Regions from separate parts of the Romboutsia sp. 1001713B170207_170306_H8 genome, predicted to be linked through region 4. Evidence: riboswitches for the same ligand, from Rfam matches in the RefSeq annotation. Region 4 holds a riboswitch; each other region holds the start of a gene.
What was found. A riboswitch is a leader RNA that binds a small molecule or an ion and turns the genes downstream of it on or off. The one in region 4 is predicted to bind lysine.
Positions count from the first base shown of each region.

Region 1 (5,072 bases), on a different contig from region 4:
AGAGATGAAATTATAAAATCTGCCATTATGGATATTTCAAAAAGTTTAAAAAGTATACAAATTAAAGATATGAAAAAAGCTGAAAATTATATAAATGAAGAAATAAAAAAACGAACTTTGAGTAGTAGAGTACGTTATATGGGTGATTTACAAAAAACTTTTAAAATAAAGTATTTTAATATAAATTATTTAATAAATAAAGATAAGATACTTTAATGATTAAATAATAAAAATTAAACTTTTTTAAAAAATGAAGAAAAATTATATATAACTTTCAATATATGTAGGAAATGTATTATACATATAAATCTTTTATATTAAAATAAATCTCTTGTAAAGTAGTATTTAACAGGGATTTATTATTTTTTTATCATAAGTATAAAATTTAAAATTTTCTAATAATAAAAGTTGATTTGGAAAATAACTAAAATTAATAAATAAAGTATTATTGTTGAAATTTATAGAAAATTTTAAAAAATAAAGTTGACAATTATTTTTAGGTTGATATAATTAGTATATAAAAATTAATTTATTTATTAAAAATAAGAACTTATTATTAGGGAGGGAAAGAATATGGATAGAGCGGTTAAATCAACGCAAGAGAAAAAAAGTGTATTTCAAAAATGCCTTGATGGAATAGAAGTAGTAGGAAACAAACTTCCTCATCCTATAACATTATTTGCATTATTCTGTGTGGCAATTATGATTATATCTGCAGTAGCAGCAGGTGTAGGTCTTTCAGCAGAAGGAGAACTTATAAATAGAGCTACTAATGAAGTTGAATTCCAAACAATAACAGCAGTAAGCTTACTATCAAGAGAAGGTATAGTTTATATGCTAGAAAATGCTATATCTAACTTTATAAACTTTGCACCACTTGGGGTTGTTTTAGTAGGTATGTTAGGTATAGGTACAGCAGAAGGAAGTGGATACATATCTGCTTTACTTAAAAAGACAGTTTCTGTAACTCCAGCAAAATTAGTTACACCAATGGTTGTATTTTTAGGAGTTATGTCAAATATAGCAAGTGATGCAGGATACGTTGTATTAGTTCCACTTGCAGCATTAATATTTATGTCATTTGGTAGACATCCACTTGCAGGACTTGCAGCAGGGTTTGCTGGTGTTTCTGGAGGATTTAGTGCTAACTTAATAATAGGAACAATAGATCCAATGTTAGCAGGTATATCTACTGGTGCAGCTCAAATGTTAGATCCAAACTATACAGTACAAGCAGCATCAAATATGTATTTTATGATGGCATCTACATTCTTAATAACAGGATTAGGTTGGTTTATAACTGATAAAATAGTTGAACCTAGATTAGGATCTTTCAGTGGTAAATCTCAATTATCAGAAGAAGATAAAAACTTACAAAACTTATCTAAAGAAGAACAAAGAGCATTAAAAATTACTAATACAGTAGTATTATTAATGTTAGCAGCATTAGTTGCAATAGTATTAATGCCAAACTCAGTATTAAGAAACTTAGAAGCAGATACATTTGCAAATTCAATAATAGATCATTCACCATTAATGAATGGATTAGTTGTATTAATAGCAATAATATTCTTCGTGGCAGCAGTTGTTTACGGAAAATTATCAGGTAAATTTAAAAATGAGAAAGATGTTGGTGCTGAACTTGGTAAGTCAATGGCTTCGATGGGATCATATATAGCATTAGCATTTGTTATGGCTCAATTTGTTAGCTACTTCTCATACACTAACTTAGGTACAATATTAGCATTAAAAGGTGCTGAATTACTAGGTTCAATGAATATGAACTCTATAGTTCTAATAATAGTATTCGTATTATTTGCAGGATTTATAAACTTATTCATGGGATCAGCTTCAGCTAAATGGGCTATAATGGCTCCAGTATTCTTACCAATGTTCATGAAACTTGGTATATCTCCAGAGTTAACTCAAGTTGCTTACAGAATAGGTGATTCTACTACTAATATAATATCACCACTTATGAGTTACTTTGCAATGATAGTTATATTTGCTCAAAAGCATGATAAAAAAGCTGGTATAGGAACTTTAATATCAACAATGGTACCATACAGTTTAATATTCTTAGTTGGATGGATAATAATGTTAGTATTATGGATGACATTAGGATTACCACTAGGACCAGGAGCAGGACTAGTTTACAGCTTATAATATAAATAAAAAAAGAAATCTCAATACATTTAAATGTTATGGGATTTCTTTTTTATGTCTAGAACAATATTTAGATATTCTTACTATTTTGTAGAGGTTTTTGAAAAATTTCATATACAAAATCTTTTCATTTTATGGAAATTGAATGTATTTTGTTATCCTTTGTATAAACTATGACTGAAGATTTTGAGTAATTACCTAAGTCTTTAGTATCAATTTTATTACATTACCTAAATTATTATCTACAAGAGAATTTACAGAAATACTATCTTTACTTAAACTTTGTGTATTTGATGTATTATTAATCCATTCTAAAATATACCTAAAAAGGGGATTAGAAAAAGGGTTGTCTAAATAGACAACCCTTTTATTATATTTATACTATAGCCTCTTTTACAGACTCAGTATTATCTTCAGTTGATATTTTTTCTATACTTATTCCTGTTAAACCATAAAATAGTGATATTATAGGGCAAAGTAAATTGAAGAATGCAAATGGTAAAAATGCAAAACACCCAACCCCCATTGTGGCAGACATATAAGCTCCACATGTATTCCATGGAATTAATGGTGATGTGATTGTAGCACTATCTTCTAAAGCACGAGATAGATTTTTAGCAGCTAATCCTTGGTTTTTAAATGCATCTTTATACATACTTCCTGGAATTACTATTGCTAGGTATTGATCAGCTACAGCTAAATTAGTTCCAATAGCAGTGAAAATTGTAGCAGCAATTAATCCGAATGTTCCTTTTGCTACTTTTAATATTGAATTAGCAAGTGCTTGTAGTATTCCTGACTTTTCAAGTATACCTCCAGTTACTAATGCACACATCATAAGTGCAACTGTATCTAGCATACTTTCCAGTCCTCCACGAGAAAGTAATTCATCTACAAATACCATACCACTATTTGAAGTATATCCTACTTTAGCAGCTACAATAACATCTGCAGCTGAACTTCCTTGGAAAAATACCGCTACAAATCCTCCAGCTAGTGCTCCGATCATTAGTGCGGGTATTGCTGGTACTTTAAGGATAACCATAGCTATAACTCCAACTGGCACTAAGAATAACCATGGAGATAAAGTATTAAAGCTAGATAGTAAAGCATTTTGTATTTCTGTTATTTGAGCTGTATCTATTTGGCTTCCTGCATACTTCATTCCTAATATAGCGTAGATTATAAGCGCTATTAAAAGAGCAGGAATTGTAGTATATAACATATGTTTTATATGATCAAATAAATTAGTTCCAGCCATTGCAGGAGCTAAGTTCGTTGTATCTGAAAGTGGAGACATTTTATCACCGAAATATGCTCCTGAAATAATTGCACCAGCTACTAAGCTACTTGGCATGCCTAATGCACTTCCTATACCAAGCAATGCTATACCAATAGTTCCTACTGTTGTCCAAGATGAACCTGTAGAAATTGATACGATAGCACATATTACAGTAGTAGCTACTAAAAATATACTTGGAGATAATAAATTAAGTCCCCAATAAATCATTGATGGAACTATACCACTTATAATCCAAGTACCTATTAATATACCTACAACTAAAAGTATTAAAATAGATTGCATTGTAGTATTAATAGTTTCTAAAATTCCTTCTTCTAATTCTTTCCAAGTAAACCCAAGCTTAAATATAGATATGCAGCCAGCAAAAACTCCACCTAATATTAATGGAATATGAGCTGAAATTTCATAATCTTTTAGAATGACTAAGCATGTTACTAAGGTCGCAACTAAGAAACCGATACATAAAACTGCATCAAATAAGGTTGCTTGTTTTTTTTCTCTTGATGATGTCATGATAGACCTCCTTGATTTTTATGAATATAACCTGATATCTAAATTTTAGCTAAAAAAATAGAGTAGAAGTTTCTACTCTAGACTTAATCATTTTTTAGTATATGACTTAATCTAAAGATAGTACTCCACAAATTATTGTGACAGTGTTATACATATTATGTATAACCCCAACATACAAGCTTAAAGCTTCACTTGTATATTTCGGCAATATTACCTTTTGTTTTGCTTCAACGTGCTTACCTCCACAGAACTACTTATTAATATCGCGACCTCTATCATTAGTTATATTCGTTATTCATAAAAAATTATACCATAAAGTAATAACATATGGAAGTGACAAAATATAACTTTAAAAAAAATAAAGTTTAAGTTACAATAATTATTGATTACAAGCGGTATAAAAATAATTGTAAGCTTATAGGAGTGATAATATTGAGTAAAAAAAAATTTTATGCAGTCAGAAAAGGTAAGTGCATAGGAATATATAATACTTGGGATGAATGTAAGTCTCAAGTAAATGGGTTTTCAGGAGCAGAATACAAAAGCTTTTTATCTAAAGATGAAGCAGAAGAGTATATATATGGAAAGAAAGAAATTATTTTTTCGAATGAAGATAACACCGTAGAGGCATATGTAGATGGTAGTTATGAACATTGTATAAGAGAATATGGCTCAGGTGTTGTTATACTAAAAAATGGACAAGTTCAAAAAACATACAGCATAAAGGGTAATGATGAGTCTTTAGTAACTATGAGAAATGTCGCAGGTGAAATAGAAGCATCAAAACTAGCTATGAATTATTGCCTAGAAAATAATATAGAGAATCTAATTTTATACTTTGACTACGAAGGTATTGAAAAATGGTGTACTGGAGTTTGGAAAACTAATAAAGAGGGAACAATAGAATATAAAAGATTCTATGATGGAATAAAAAATAAACTAAATATTAAATTTGTAAAAGTTAAAGCTCATAGCTTATCTTTACTTTATGATAACTATACTAATAGTAACTATATAGAATTTAATGTAATTGTTTAAATATCAGATAGTATAAATAGTTTATACAGTCTGATATTTTTTTTTATATCTG
Region 1 covers NZ_JADNAX010000001.1:580,473-585,544, forward strand. Annotated here, with positions in the region: gene I2A66_RS02800 (helicase C-terminal domain-containing protein) at 1-216, shown strand, start outside; gene I2A66_RS02805 (AbgT family transporter) at 574-2,166, shown strand; gene nhaC (Na+/H+ antiporter NhaC) at 2,543-3,982, opposite strand; lysine riboswitch at 4,093-4,265, opposite strand; gene I2A66_RS02815 (ribonuclease H family protein) at 4,406-5,020, shown strand.
Region 1: another riboswitch for lysine. It lies ahead of nhaC (Na+/H+ antiporter NhaC); the one in region 4 lies ahead of I2A66_RS06455 (aspartate-semialdehyde dehydrogenase).

Region 2 (5,072 bases), on a different contig from region 4:
CCATTACTATAGCTACTACACTTGCAAGTAATGCAGACTGGAATAACGCAACCGATGCATCTGATGCACTAAATGCTTCTCTAATTGATACAAATGATAATGGTGAATCACTAAGCAATTGTATTAAACTAGCATCTTCTCCACTCATTATAGAACTATATCCACTATAGTAAAATGCTATTAATGCGGCTACTATCAATGTTCCTATTGGTATTATTGCATTCCATATACTTAATTTAACACCTTCTTTTGGTTCTAAATCTGAATGATCGTTTACAGAATCTATTGCAATCTCAGAATCTAAACTTTTGCCTTGTCTAGCTCTTATCTCTGCCTTTCTCATAGGACCAAAATCTTTTAATAATAAAGTTGTTATCACTATAAACGCTAGTATTAGTATATTGTAAAATCTATATGGTATTGTATTTAAAAACACACCAAAAGCGTCTGCTTTTATACCTATTCCATTAAATGCATCTCCTATTAATCCAACTTCAAGACCTATCCAAGTTGATACTATAGCCAATCCTGCTATTGGTGCTGCTGTTGCATCTATTATAAATGCTAATCTTTCTCTTGAGATTTTCATTTTATCTGCTACTGGTCTCATCATAGGTCCTATGATAAGTGAATTTGCATAATCATCAAAGAATACTAAAAGCCCTGCAAACCAAGTTATCAATTGTGTACTTTTTGCAGTTTTGGCTCTTCTTGAAAGGCCCTCAGCTATTGCTTTAGCTCCTCCCATTTTGGCAACTAAATTAATCACTCCCCCTATTGCTAAAACTTGAAGTATTATACCTGCATTCCACGGATCTGCTAAAGACCCAACTGCTCTGTTTACAACATCTAAAAAAGCATTAACTAATGCAAAGTGTACACTTGAACCACTTATATTTAAAATAAAACTTCCTGACAAAATTCCAATAAATAATGATACAACAACATTTTTAGTTATAAATGCTAAAACTATTGCAACTAATGGAGGTATTAGTGTCCATATCCCAAATTTATTTGTATTTATCTGCCCTATATCAGTTTCTGCAAATCCTAAAGTTGATGACATCATAATTATAGTTAATACCATAATAACTATTTTTAAACTTTTTCTTTTCATAATATTTTCCCCCTTAAAATTATTAAGTGAATATATGAGGGTTTGTAATACATTTTTCTATACAACTATAAAAAGCCTTGAGTTTACACTCAAGGCTAAAAATTCTATTAACATGCAATAATACATAGAAATATAATAATTCCTTAAATGTAGCTCACCACAAAATAATTTTGTGACAGTGGTATATATCTTATATATACCCCCAGCTATATAACCTTAAAGCATCAGTTATATGCTTCGGCAATATTTCCTTTTGTAATAAATCACAGTGCTTAACTCATTATTACTACTGATAAATATTGCGCCTCTACCCTTTTTCTATTCACTTGTTTTATATCTTAAATTATATGGTAATTTTCATAATAACGCAATACTTTTCTGAAAATTTTTTATTTTATTTTTATTGATACAATTATTTTACAAGTATTTCTATTTAATTAAGAAGGATTATGTATTTTTATGTATAATTATTATTTTTATACATAAATTTTGTATAAATTCATTTAAATAAAATAAAGGAATGTAATTTTTTTTTATAGAATATAAATTGTCATGAGTTTAATGTATATAATAAATATTTTTAGGAGGAATATATATGTTACTTATATATAACGATAATACAAATCCCTATTTCAACTTAGCTATGGAAGAATACCTATTAAAAAATACTAATGAAGATTTATTTATTTTATGGCGAAACAAACCTTCTATAATCGTTGGAAAAAATCAAAATACATTATCTGAGATAAATATAGATTATGTTAAGGATAACTCAATCCCTGTTGTAAGAAGACTTTCTGGAGGTGGGGCTGTTTTTCACGATTTAGGCAACATAAACTTTACCTTTATCTCCTGCAATAAAAACTCTTTTAGTGACTTTAAAAAGTTTACACAACCAATAATAGATTTACTAAAAACATTAGGATTAAATGCAGAGTTTTCTGGAAGAAATGATTTATTAATTGATGGTAAGAAATTCTCTGGTAATGCTCAGTATAACTACAAAAATAAAGTAATGCATCATGGTACACTTTTATTCTCATCACAAATTTCAGACTTATCTGATGCTTTAAAAGTAAAAAGTATTAAGTTTGAAGGAAAAGGAATAAAGTCAGTTAAATCTCGTGTAACCAATATAAGTAGTCACTTAAATGAAGATATAGATATTCTTGAATTTAAAAATTTGCTTATGAATTATATATATTCTATTAGTTCTAACAATACGTTCTATAACTTAACTAAAGATGATATTGAAAAAATAGAAAATTTAGTAGAAGAAAAATACAGTACTTGGGAATGGAATTTTGGTAATTCGCCTAAATATTCTCTTTTAAATGAGTTAAAATATCCTGGTGGTAATATAGAATTTAACTTAGAAGTTGAAAAAGGATTTATAACAAGGATAAAGTTTTTTGGTGATTTTTTCGGAAAGGATGATATATCAACTTTAGAAGTTCTTTTATGTGGTGTTCGACATGAAGAGCAAAGCTTAAGAGATATTTTTTCTCATATAAATATCGATAACTATTTTTTAGGTGCAGATTCAGATATATTAATTGCTGGTATATTAGGTGCTAAACAAGAAGTTAAAGCTTATTAAATTTAATAAATTTTTATTTAGACTGATATATTATCAGTCTAAATTTATACTTTTTATTCTTTATATTCACTTAATCACATTTATCAATAACTATATTTTTATAATGCATATTCTATTTAAACTTAATTTTTTAAACATAATTATCAATAAATCAATACTTTTTTAATAGTTTTACGAAAAATACTTTTTTCATTTACTTTTTCCTAAAAATATATATAATTATATAGTAACGCAAACAGTTAATATGTACTTTTAGGAGGAATTAATTTTGAAGTATTCTTATAAAGAATTAAAAATGATCTATGATAAAATAAGCCCTTTTGAGTTTAAAGATAAATTAATGGATTTAGCTAAAAATAATGCTATTAAAAATAATGTAAATGTACTAGATGCTGGTCGTGGTAATCCTAACTGGACTGCCGCTACTCCTCGTGAAGCATTTTTTACATTTGGACAATTTGCAGTTAACGAAACACGCTTAACTTGGGACTTAGGTGATTTAGCTGGAATGCCTAAAAAAGAAGGCATTTCTAAACGTTTTTATGATTATATGACCCAAAATAAAAACATGCCTGGAGTATCTTTATTAAAAAAAATAATAGATTATGGTATAAATAAGCTTAATTTTAATGGTGATGAATTTGTATATGAACTAGCAGATGCAATAATAGGAGATAATTATCCATTTCCTGATAGAATGCTACCTCATATAGAAAAAATAGTTCATGATTATCTTGTACAAGAAATGAGGTATGATACTGAAAATGGTGGTAAGCTAAATATATTTGCTGTAGAAGGTGCAACAGCTGCCATGTGCTATATATTTGATTCATTAATGGCTAATGAACTTTTAAGAAAAGGTGATTCAATCGCTATTATGACACCTATATTTACACCTTATCTTGAAATACCTCATCTACCTAGATATAAGTTTAATGTAGTTTATATAAATGCTGATGAAGTCGATGAAAATGGGATACATACTTGGCAGTATTCTAAAAAAGAATTAGAAAAGCTAAATGATAATTCTATAAAAGCTTTATTCCTTGTAAATCCAAATAATCCAGCATCAATAGCTATGAATGAAAATACTTTTAATAATATAATAAATGTTGTTAAAAATTATAATAAAGATTTAATGATAATCTCAGATGATGTATATGGTACTTTTGTGCCTGAATTCACATCTTTAATGGCTATGCTTCCATACAATACACTCGGAGTTTATTCTTATTCTAAATACTTCGGTGTTACTGGTTGGAGATTAGGTACAATGGCTTTACATGAAAACAATGTTTTTGATAAAAAAATAAGTGAACTAAATGAAGAGTTAAAAAGATCTGTAAATAATAGATATAAAGATATGAATGTAAACCCAGATTCTATATCTTTTATGGATAGAATTGTTGCTGATAGTAGACTAGTTGCTTTGAATCATACAGCAGGACTTTCTACACCTCAACAAGTACAAATGGCATTTTTCTCTGCATTTGCATTAATAGATACTGATAACGATTATAAATCACTTAATATTGATATATGTAATAGTCGTAAAAAACTATTATTTAAAGGTTTAGGATTAGAATTAAATGAAAATAAAAATGATGCAGCTTACTACTATCAGTTTGATATAGAAAATTGGGCAAGAATTTATCATGGAGATGAATTAGTTGATTTCTTAAAATCTAATTATGATTTACTTGATGTTTTATATAAACTAGCTGATAAATATTCAATTATCTTATTAAGTGGTGATGGATTTAATGGACCTAGTTGGTCAATAAGAGTATCTTTAGCAAACTTAGAAAGTTCAGCTTATTATAAAATAGGACAATCTATAAAAGAAATTTTAGATTCATATGTAGAACAATGGAAAGAAACTAGCAAAGTAGCTATCGCTCAAAACTAATAAAAAATGTGGATGACTTTTGTATCCACATTTTTTATTTTAACTCAGTATATATACTTTTAAGTATTATTTTTAGGTTTTCCATCCACCAATCAATATTATATAATACAAATTTATCATTTATATCATTCATGCTTATTAAAGTAGCTAAAAACATTCTACAAGTACATATAATTCCTACTTTTAGTAGTGTATCCCAAGTCTTTTGTGTGAATTTATATCCTTGATAACTTTCTATCCTTTCTTTATAGTAATATATAAGATCAATTTTATCTGATTTATAATCAACTGAGCTTATCAAATACCAAAATAAATCTAATGTACAAGGACCACATCCACTATTAGCCCAATCTATAAACCTGATTTCATTATTACTCATATATAGAGCATTATCTGGTCTATAGTCTCCATGTAAAAATGTTTTAGGATAGTATGAAAATTTATTA
Region 2 covers NZ_JADNAX010000001.1:759,358-764,429, reverse strand. Annotated here, with positions in the region: gene I2A66_RS03660 (Na+/H+ antiporter NhaC family protein) at 1-1,117, opposite strand, end outside; lysine riboswitch at 1,260-1,435, opposite strand; gene I2A66_RS03655 (lipoate--protein ligase) at 1,713-2,717, shown strand; gene aspD (aspartate 4-decarboxylase) at 2,986-4,626, shown strand; gene I2A66_RS03645 (phosphotransferase) at 4,661-5,072, opposite strand, start outside.
Region 2: another riboswitch for lysine. It lies ahead of I2A66_RS03660 (Na+/H+ antiporter NhaC family protein); the one in region 4 lies ahead of I2A66_RS06455 (aspartate-semialdehyde dehydrogenase).

Region 3 (5,072 bases), 240 kb from region 4:
ATCTTCTACATTTATTTTCATTAGCTTTTACCTCCAAAGCCGTAAGTATTTCTAATCATTAACAAAATAAAACATGGTGCACCTATCATTGAAATGAGTATTCCTATCGGTATCTCTGTTCCCTTTATAATTACTCTAGATAGTATATCTGCCCATATTAAGAATATTGCACCTAGCAGCGCTGCTATTGGAATTATTTTCTTATGATCTGGTCCTAGAATTATTCTAACAATATGAGGTATTACTAGCCCTACAAATCCAATCATTCCAGATGCGTAAACTAAAATTCCGATCATCAAAGATGCTATTATTAAATAAGCATGTCTATATTTATGAAGATCTGTTCCTAATGTTATAGATACTTCATCTCCTAATAACATTAAATTTAATATCTTATGTTGAGTTAAAAAGAATATAGTCCCTATTAAAACAAATGGCATTATAAACATTATTTGCTCCCATTTTGCACCAGCTACACTTCCCATTAACCAAAATGTTATAGTCTGCATTCCTTGAGCATCATTAGCAAAATAAACTATAAAGCTAGAGAATGCACTACAAACCGAACTAAGCGCCATACCTCCTAAAAGAAGTTTTATAGAATTTGCTCTTTGACCAATATTAGCTATTAATAATACAAGCATTGATGTTACAAGTGCTCCAATAAATCCACATATACCTATTGCATTACTTCCAAATATGGCTCCTACTCCAAGCATAACCGATATTGTCGCACCTAGTGATGCTCCTGATGATATCCCTAGTATATATGGGTCTGCGAGCGGATTCTTCACAATTGCCTGCATTACAATTCCTACAACTGATAATCCTATACCAACTAACATAGCTAATATAATTCTAGGTAACCTTATTAACCAAACTACATCATGTACTGCTCCATTAGATAATATTTCTTCATTTCCTATTCCAAATATTTTATAAAAAATAATATTATAAACTTCCTTTATACTTATATCAACAGAACCTAAATTCACTGCAAATCCTATAGATAAAGCTAATATTAATAATAATATTAGCGAAACACCTACATACATAGGTGCTCCTTCATTTATATTTATTCTACTTTTACTTATTATAGCTTTCTTATCCATATAATTAGCCTACTCATTTAAATCTGGATATAATCCATTTGCAAATGTATTTATTCCATCTATTGTTCTTATTCCACTACAGTACATTTCTCCTAATGCAATAGCATTTATTCTATTATTTTTTACAGCATCTAAACTTGCAAGTGACTTATTATTTAAAATATTTTCTACAGCTTCTTTAGGTACATTCTCGTCATTTCTATCCATATATACTACAAATATTGAATCTGGATTTAATTTTATTAAATCTTCTTCACTTATATTTCCACCATTAGGATTTAATAACTCACCTCCAAGAATTGAAACCATATCTCCACCTAATGTACTTGCTCCATAAGTATATATCTGTCCATCCATATATTCTATTATTAAAGTAGTTTGCTTTTCATTATTTTTTACTGAATCAGCTACAGATTTTACTTTTAAATCAATTTCATTTACTAAATCCTTAGCTCTATCTTCAACATTAAATATCTTACCTAAATTTAATATATCAATCTTTTCATTTTCCACTTTTCTACTTGCTACTGCTCCACTATTTAATGACATATATGTATTTGTACCATTTTTATGCCAATAGTCCACATCACCTAAATTCTTCTCATCAAATAATGAGTACCAAGATAATATAAAGTCTGGTTGTTCCATTATAATAGTTTCCTTAGATGGTGCAAATTCTTTTAAATAATTTACTTTATTAAAAGCTTCTTTATATTCACTCTTAACTTCATGGTCTAATCCAGAAGCCATTACTATCTTATCTTCTAAACCTAATGCTAGTAATGTTTCTATTGAATTTTGATATACTGCTACAACCTTTTCAGGTGACTTTTCAAAAGTTATTTCTACAGGTTTTTTTTCATAATTATATGTAGTTATTGTAACAGGATAATGTGAACTCTCATTAACTATATTTTCTGTTAATTCTTTATCTTCTACTTCATTTGTATTATTTGTGCTACATGCTGTAAGGCTTAATATAATTAAACCACTTAAAAGTAATGTAATTTTTTTCTTAATCATCTTCATTTTCTAAATCCTCTCATATATATTTACAATAAATACCTTACAATATTATACATATAAACTTAATCCTATTTGTGTCATTTTTGTGTCATTTCTGTGTCACTTTACACAAAAAAGTAAAAATAATAAAAAAATAGATGGACTAGAATGTCCATCTATTTTATGCCCATTGCATTAGTGATCCGATTGTTATAAAACCAAGTGATAATATAAATAATATCCCTTGAAGTGGTAAAACCCACTTTAACCATTTTCCATAAGGCACACCTGCCAGACCCAAGCAAGCTATTAATATTCCTGATGTTGGGAATAGTGTATTAGAAAATCCATCTCCCAATTGATATATCAATACTGTTAATTGACGAGATATTCCAACTAAATCTCCAAGTGGTGCAAGAATTGGCATTGTAAGTGCTGCTTGTCCTGAACCCGAACTAACAAAGAAGTTTATAAACATTTGTATAGGATACATTATATAAGCTGCTATCATTGGTGGTAAGTTACCAATTAATTGAGATAAATTATATAAAATTGTATCTATTATATTAGCATTCTCTGCAATTATTACTATAGCTCTAGCAAATCCTAACATAACAGCTGCTCCTATCATTCCCTTTGCACCTTCTATAAATGCATCTGCCATTTCATCAGTTCCAAGTTTTCCAATAAAACCACTCATAAGTCCAGTTGCTAAAAATACTGCAGCTATTTGAGGAATCCAAAATCCCTGAGTTAATACTCCCCATACAATTATTCCTATACATAATGCCAATAAAAGTAATATTATTTTATGTGACATTCTAAAATCTTCATTTTCACTTCCATAGTTACCTAAGTTTGCACGCTTAATTTGATCACTTTCATAAACTAAACTAAGTTTTGGATTCTTTTTAATTTTTGATGCATACATCATTAAAAATACAGTTCCTATACAAGTAGTTATAAACCAAATAATTGTACGATATTCTATTCCTGAGAACATCGGTATTTCTGCTATTGATTGTGCAATACCTACTGTAAATGGATTAAGCATAGCTGATGAAAATCCTAATTCACAAGCCAAATATGTAATTCCAACTGCAACTATACTATCATATCCTAAAGATAGCGCTAAAGGTACAATTATTGCTACAAAAGGAACTGCCTCTTCACTCATTCCAAATACAGCACCACCTAATGAGAATAAAAATGTAAGCATTGGAATTACTAAAATTTCTTTTCCTTTAAATATATTAGTAACTCTCACTATTCCAAAATCTATTGCTTTAGTTCTAGTAATTAAATTAAATGCTCCCCCAACTACAAATAAAAATGCTATTATTTCTGCACCACCAATAATACCTTCTACTGGTGCTTGTAAAACTTCAAATACTCCTTGTGGCTGACTTTCAATATATTTAAATGAGCCATCTACAATTATTGTTTTTTCACTTCCATTTACCACCTTTACTACTTTTTCATAAGCCCCTCCTGGTACAATATAAGTTGCAATTGATACAAGTATAATTATTGAAGTAATGATTACTAAAGTATGAGGTACCTTTAATTCTCTTTTATTTTCTCTTTCTGTTCTTGCTTGTGCTAAATTCAATACTTTCACTCCCTTTTATTTTTATAATTTTCTTAAATACAAAAAAGTCTTGAGCGAAATCACTCAAGACTATATTCTTTCATTCAAATAATTTACAAATTGAAATACCAATTTATTAAAATATATCTGTCATGATAGCTCATCATAAAATTTATGACAGTATTATGCATATTCTACATAATCCCAACTATATAACCTTAAAGCCTCAGTTATATGTTTCGGCGATATTTCCTTTCAATTTACTTCACTGTGCTTAACTCTGTAAATTTACTCTTAAAGATCGCAACCTCTATCTTTTTTATTTAATTTTTAATTTATATATAATATAACCTATATTATTTCTATTGTAAAGTGAAAATTAACTTTATTTTCATATTTTTCTAATTTTATATCATTTTAACATAAAAGACTGAACTACTTTAGTTCAGCCTTAATATATTTCTATAATTTTTCCCCATTAGATCTTATTACTTCTTTATACCAAAAGTAACTATCTTTTTTAATTCTCCTTAAATCTTTAAAATCATGATCTTCTCTATTGATATATACAAATCCATAACGTTTTTTAAACCCTTGATGAGAACTTAATAAGTCAATTACTGACCAAGGACAGTATCCAATTAGCTCTACACCATCTTCAATTCCTTTTCTACAAGCATCTATATGATCTCTTAAGTAATTAATTCTATAATCATCATGGACTCTTTCGTCTTCAGTTAATGTATCTGCTGTTCCAAGACCATTTTCTGTAATTATAAGAGGTAAATGATATTTATTGTAATATTCATTTAATGCTATTCTTAACCCAACAGGATCTATTTGCGCTCCATACTCTGTTGCACTTAAGTTAGGATTTTTTTCAATTTTAAAATATCCATATAAATCATAATCTATCTCACTAACACGAGTTCCAACTGGATTTTCTTCTGTTGCTTCAAGATGTCTTGCACATAGTGTACGATAATAGTTAAATGCTATAAAGTCCATTTTAGCATTTTTAAGTATTTCTTTATCTTCCTCAAGCATATTAGGAACTATGTTAAGTTTTTCTAAGTAATTCATATAATATGCTGGGTATTGTCCATTATAGTGCATGTCTAATAAATAATTAGTTTTAAAGTTATCATTTAATTTTGCTGCCCATACATCTTCTGGCTTATTTGAGTATGGATAAGTTACTGTAGCCGATATTGATGGCCCTATTTTCCCACCTTCAACCATATTATGGCAAGCTATTGTTGCTAATGCGTGAGCTAAACACATATGATAATCCATCTGTGCTCTCATTTTTTCAACTTTATAATTATCAGTTTCATATATATTCATACGCTCTTTTACACGCA
Region 3 covers NZ_JADNAX010000002.1:158,740-163,811, forward strand. Annotated here, with positions in the region: gene I2A66_RS05440 (ABC transporter ATP-binding protein) at 1-21, opposite strand, end outside; gene I2A66_RS05445 (FecCD family ABC transporter permease) at 21-1,112, opposite strand; gene I2A66_RS05450 (ABC transporter substrate-binding protein) at 1,122-2,141, opposite strand; gene I2A66_RS05455 (YfcC family protein) at 2,299-3,729, opposite strand; lysine riboswitch at 3,857-4,029, opposite strand; gene I2A66_RS05460 (glycoside hydrolase family 1 protein) at 4,171-5,072, opposite strand, start outside.
Region 3: another riboswitch for lysine. It lies ahead of I2A66_RS05455 (YfcC family protein); the one in region 4 lies ahead of I2A66_RS06455 (aspartate-semialdehyde dehydrogenase).

Region 4 (5,072 bases):
TACAACAGAACAAGCTCCTAGATGAACATTTTTACCTATTATGCCTCTTGCTCCGATTACTGCATTCATATCTACCATAGAACCTTCACCTATAACAGCTCCTATATTAACAACAGCTCCCATCATAATAACTGCATTTTTACCGATAGTAACCATATCCCTTATAAGTGCACCTGGTTCAATTCTTGCTTCTTCATGTAAATAGTTATACATAGGGATAGCAGAGTTTCTTCTATCATATTCTATATGAATATCGTCAATATGGTTTTTTACACTTTCAAGCTCATTCATTATAACATTATAATCTCCGATTAAAGTATAAGAACCATTACCTCCAAAAACTTTAAATTTATCGTTTCTTTTTAAACGTAAAAGCTTACCAGTAATATATATTTTTACAGGTGTTTGCTTTTCTGAGTCCTTTATAAATCTTGCAATTTCATAAGCATCATTTAAATTTATCATAAGTTGAATTCCCCCTTGATTATGTCTTAATTAAAATATATTATCCATGTTATAGTATCCAGGATCTTGATTAGCTAAAAATTTAGCAGCAGTAATAGATCCTTTTGCAAATATGTCCTTAGATTGGGCCGTATGCTTTATTTCAAGAACTTCATCATGACCAGCAAATATTACGTCATGTTCACCAACAATAGTTCCACCTCTAATAGCGTGTATACCTATTTCATTTTCTTTTCTTTTAGCTTCACGCCCATATCGCCCATATTTATTTTCTGACATTGGTAAAACCTCTTTAATAGAGTTAGCTATCATTACAGCGGTACCGCTTGGAGCATCTACCTTTTTATTATGGTGTTTTTCGATTACTTCTATATCAAAATCACTTAGTGCTTTAGCAGCCTGTTTTACTAATCTTAGTAATACATTAACTCCTAAAGACATGTTATAAGAGTGAAATATAGGTATAGCTTTAGATGCATTATAAATCTTATCCAACTCTTCATCATTATAACCTGTAGTAGCTATAACTAGTGGAGTTTTAGTTTTTAATGCATAACTTAAAACTTCATCTAAAGCTAAGTGATGTGAGAAATCTATTATAACATCAGCATTTTCACTAACATAGTCAAAAGAAGAGTATGCTTTAAATCCTAAATCATTGTTATTTTGAGGAGAAACCCCACAAACTAATTCTAAATTAGAGTCCTCATTAACACAGTTAGCCAAAACTCTTCCCATTTTTCCACTACATCCATTTATTATTACTTTTAGCATGTTCCCTCCTGTAATTTTAGTCCACAATTGACTAATTGTTGCTTTAGAACTTCTACATTTTTAGGATCCATTTCAGCAAGAGGCAGTCTTAAACCACCAACCTCGAATCCAAGTAAATTAGCAGCTGTTTTTACTGGAACAGGATTTACCTCTATAAATAAAGCATCTATAAGAGGTTTCATTCCAAGTTGAAGTTCTCTAGAACCATTTATATCTCCTTCAAAGAATTTATAAACTAAATCATGAGTTTCTTGAGGACAAATATTAGCCAGTACTGATATTACACCATGGCCTCCAAGAGATAATAATGGTAATATAGTATCATCATTACCAGAGTAAACAGCGAAATCTTTTGGAACTAATCTACAAACTTCAGCAACTTGAGCTAAGTTTCCGCTAGCTTCCTTTATACCAACTATGTTTTTAACCTGAGCAAGTTCAGAAACCATACTAGGAGCAAGATTGACACCAGTTCTGCTAGGAACGTTATACATTATTATAGGTATATTAACGCTAGAGGCTATAGTTTCAAAGTGTTTTTTTATTCCAGATTTATTTCCTTTATTATAATAAGGTGTTATAACTAAAAGAGCATCTGCTCCAAATTTCTCAGCTTGTTGACACATATAAATAGAGTGAATAGTATCATTTCCACCAGTGCCAGCTATGATAGGTATTCTTTTATTAGCCTTATCTATAACATATTTTATAACAGCAAGATGCTCTTCATCATCAAGAGTACTAGCTTCACCTGTAGTACCACAAGCAACTATAGCATCTGTATTATTTTCTATATGAAATTCAACTAATTCATCAAGTTTTTCATAGTTAACTCTACCATTCTCATCAAATGGAGTAATTAAAGCAACTGCAGATCCTTTAAATATCATAACGATATCCCCCTTAAAATATAAAAATTAAAAATAATTTTTAATAAATTTAAACTAAATTATATTTTAATAGCAACTCAGCTATTTGAACTGCATTAGTAGCAGCACCTTTTCTGATGTTATCAGCTACACACCAGAAGTTTAATCCGTTATCGATACTAAAGTCTCTTCTTATTCTTCCAACAAAAACTTCATCATTACCGTTTGCATCAATTGTTGTAGGATATTCTAATTTTTCTGGATTATCTATTACAACAACACCATCTGCATTTTTTAAATCATTTATTACATCATTAAGTTCAAATGGATTTTCAAGCTCAATATTTATAGATTCACTATGACAGTTTTTAACAGGAACTCTAACTGTAGTAGCAGTGACTTTTAAGTTATAGTTATTAAATATTTTCATAGTTTCGTTTACCATTTTCATCTCTTCTTTTGTATAGCCATTTTCAGTAAATACATCTATATGAGGAAGACAGTTAAAGGCTATTTGATGAGGATAAAAGCTATTAGCTTCTCCGTTTACACCATTTTCTAAATCTTTAACTCCTCTCACACCAGAACCAGATACAGCTTGGTATGTAGAGTAAATAACTCTTTTTATTTTATATTTTTCTTGAAGTGGTTTTAATGGAACTACAGCTTGTATAGTAGAGCAATTTGGATTAGCTATAATCCCTTTATGATCTTTAACTGCATCAGGATTAACTTCAGGAACCACTAATGGAACATTAGGGTCCATTCTCCACTGACTGGAATTATCTACTACAATAGCTCCTTTAGATGCTGCAATAGGTGCAAATTTTTCACTTATAGATCCACCTGCAGAGAATAATGCTATTTGTATATCTCTATCAAAAGAGTTTTTAGTTAATTCTTCAACTATATACTCTTTTCCTGCAAATTTAACTACAGAACCTGCTGATTTAGCAGATGAAAATAAATAAAGATTTTTTATTGGAAAATGCCTTTCTTCTAACACTTTTAAAAATGTTCTACCAACCATACCAGTAGCACCAACTATTGCCACATTTATCTTTTTCATTTTAATCACCCCAATTTAATATATATTTACCAAAGTTATATAAAATACATACAATTAAAAAAACGTACAAAGGTATACTTTGTACGTTTTAAAATACATAAAAGTAAACCTTGTAGCTCAACACTTAAGATAAGTGACAGTATTGTATATATTCTATACAATCCCAGAAAATACCTTTGCCAAGATATATCTTCGGCTATAATTCCTTTCTCTAATTATTAACGCTTGCCAGCTACAATTAGTTACTAATAATTACAGCGCCTCTACGATAGGTTAAGAGACTATAAATAATTTAGTATAATTTTAATGTATAAATCTCTAAAAATCAATTTAAATTTTAGAAAATTCTAAATTTTAATGCAAATAATGAAATTAGGTTGAAAAAATTCTAAATTTTAATGAATAATTTGTATCTAATAATATGACAAAAAGATATAATTAAAATTGAAGGAATATACTAATTATCACAATATAAGGGGGAAATTTAGTGGATACTTTAAAAGAATTATTTAAAATTGGTTGTGGTCCGTCAAGCTCTCATACAATGGGTCCGCAAAGAGCAGCTAAAAAGTTTAGAGATAAGAATCATAATGCAGATAGTTTTAGAGTAAATTTATATGGTAGTTTAGCGGCAACAGGGGAAGGTCACTTGACAGATTATATTATAAAAAAAACATTAGAACCTAAAAGTGTTGAAATAATATGGGAACCAGATGAAATAAGAGATTTCCATCCAAATGGAATGACATTTAGGGCTCTAGATAAAGATAATAATGTGATAGATGAGTATACAGTGTTTTCAATAGGCGGAGGAAGTTTAAAAGAAGAAAATGAAAATACATCAAATATTAGTAAACAATACCCTTTGACTACAATGACAGATATTATGAATTGGTGTAATGAAAATAATAAAACCTTATTGGATTATGTTTTAGAAAATGAAGATGACGATGCTTTTGAATATATAGATAATATAAGAATAGCGATGAGACGATCTATAAAAGAAGGATTAGAATCAACCGAATTTATACCTGGCAAGTTACAATTAAAAAGGCGTGCTAAAGACTTTTATAATAAATATTTAGAAAGTAATAAATTTACAACTATGTTATTTTCTTATGCATTAGCTGCTTCAGAGCAAAATGCTTCTGGAAATATGATAGTTACAGCTCCAACATGTGGTTCAGCAGGAGTTATACCAGGGGTACTTTTAAGTTTACAAGACCATGGTGAATATACTGATAATCAAATAAATGAGGCATTATTAGTAGGAGGATTGATTGGAAATATTATAAAATACAATGCATCAATTTCAGGTGCTGAAGTAGGATGTCAAGGTGAAATCGGTGCTGCATGTTCTATGGCTGCTGCAGCTATTGCATATCTTAAAGGTGGAACTACTGAGCAAATAGAGTATGCAGCTGAAATAGCATTAGAGCATCACTTAGGAATGACATGTGACCCGGTATATGGGTATGTTCAGATTCCATGTATAGAAAGAAATGCTATCGGAGCAGAAAGAGCTTTAGACTCAGCTAACTATGCTTTATTGACAGATGGAACACATTTTATAACATTAGATCAAGTAATTCAAACTATGAAGGAAACAGGTATAGATATGATGGATAAATATAAAGAAACTGCTAAAGGTGGTTTAGCTAAGCACTTTTTCTCATGTTAACAAAAACATAGTTTAAATAATTCACTCAAGGGGGAAGAAAAATATGAATGACATAGAGGCATTGTTTGAAAAACTGAAAAATCATAGAAATAAATTACATAATATTGGTGAAATAGGTAGAAAAGAATATAATACATCAAAATATATAAGAAGTTATTTAGATAAATTAGGAATAGAATATAGTGTTTATATAGAAACTGGTACGGTAGGTATT
Region 4 covers NZ_JADNAX010000002.1:395,058-400,129, reverse strand. Annotated here, with positions in the region: gene dapD (2,3,4,5-tetrahydropyridine-2,6-dicarboxylate N-acetyltransferase) at 1-465, opposite strand, end outside; gene dapB (4-hydroxy-tetrahydrodipicolinate reductase) at 496-1,239, opposite strand; gene dapA (4-hydroxy-tetrahydrodipicolinate synthase) at 1,233-2,129, opposite strand; gene I2A66_RS06455 (aspartate-semialdehyde dehydrogenase) at 2,179-3,177, opposite strand; lysine riboswitch at 3,283-3,451, opposite strand; gene I2A66_RS06450 (L-serine ammonia-lyase) at 3,665-4,858, shown strand; gene I2A66_RS06445 (M20 metallopeptidase family protein) at 4,902-5,072, shown strand, end outside.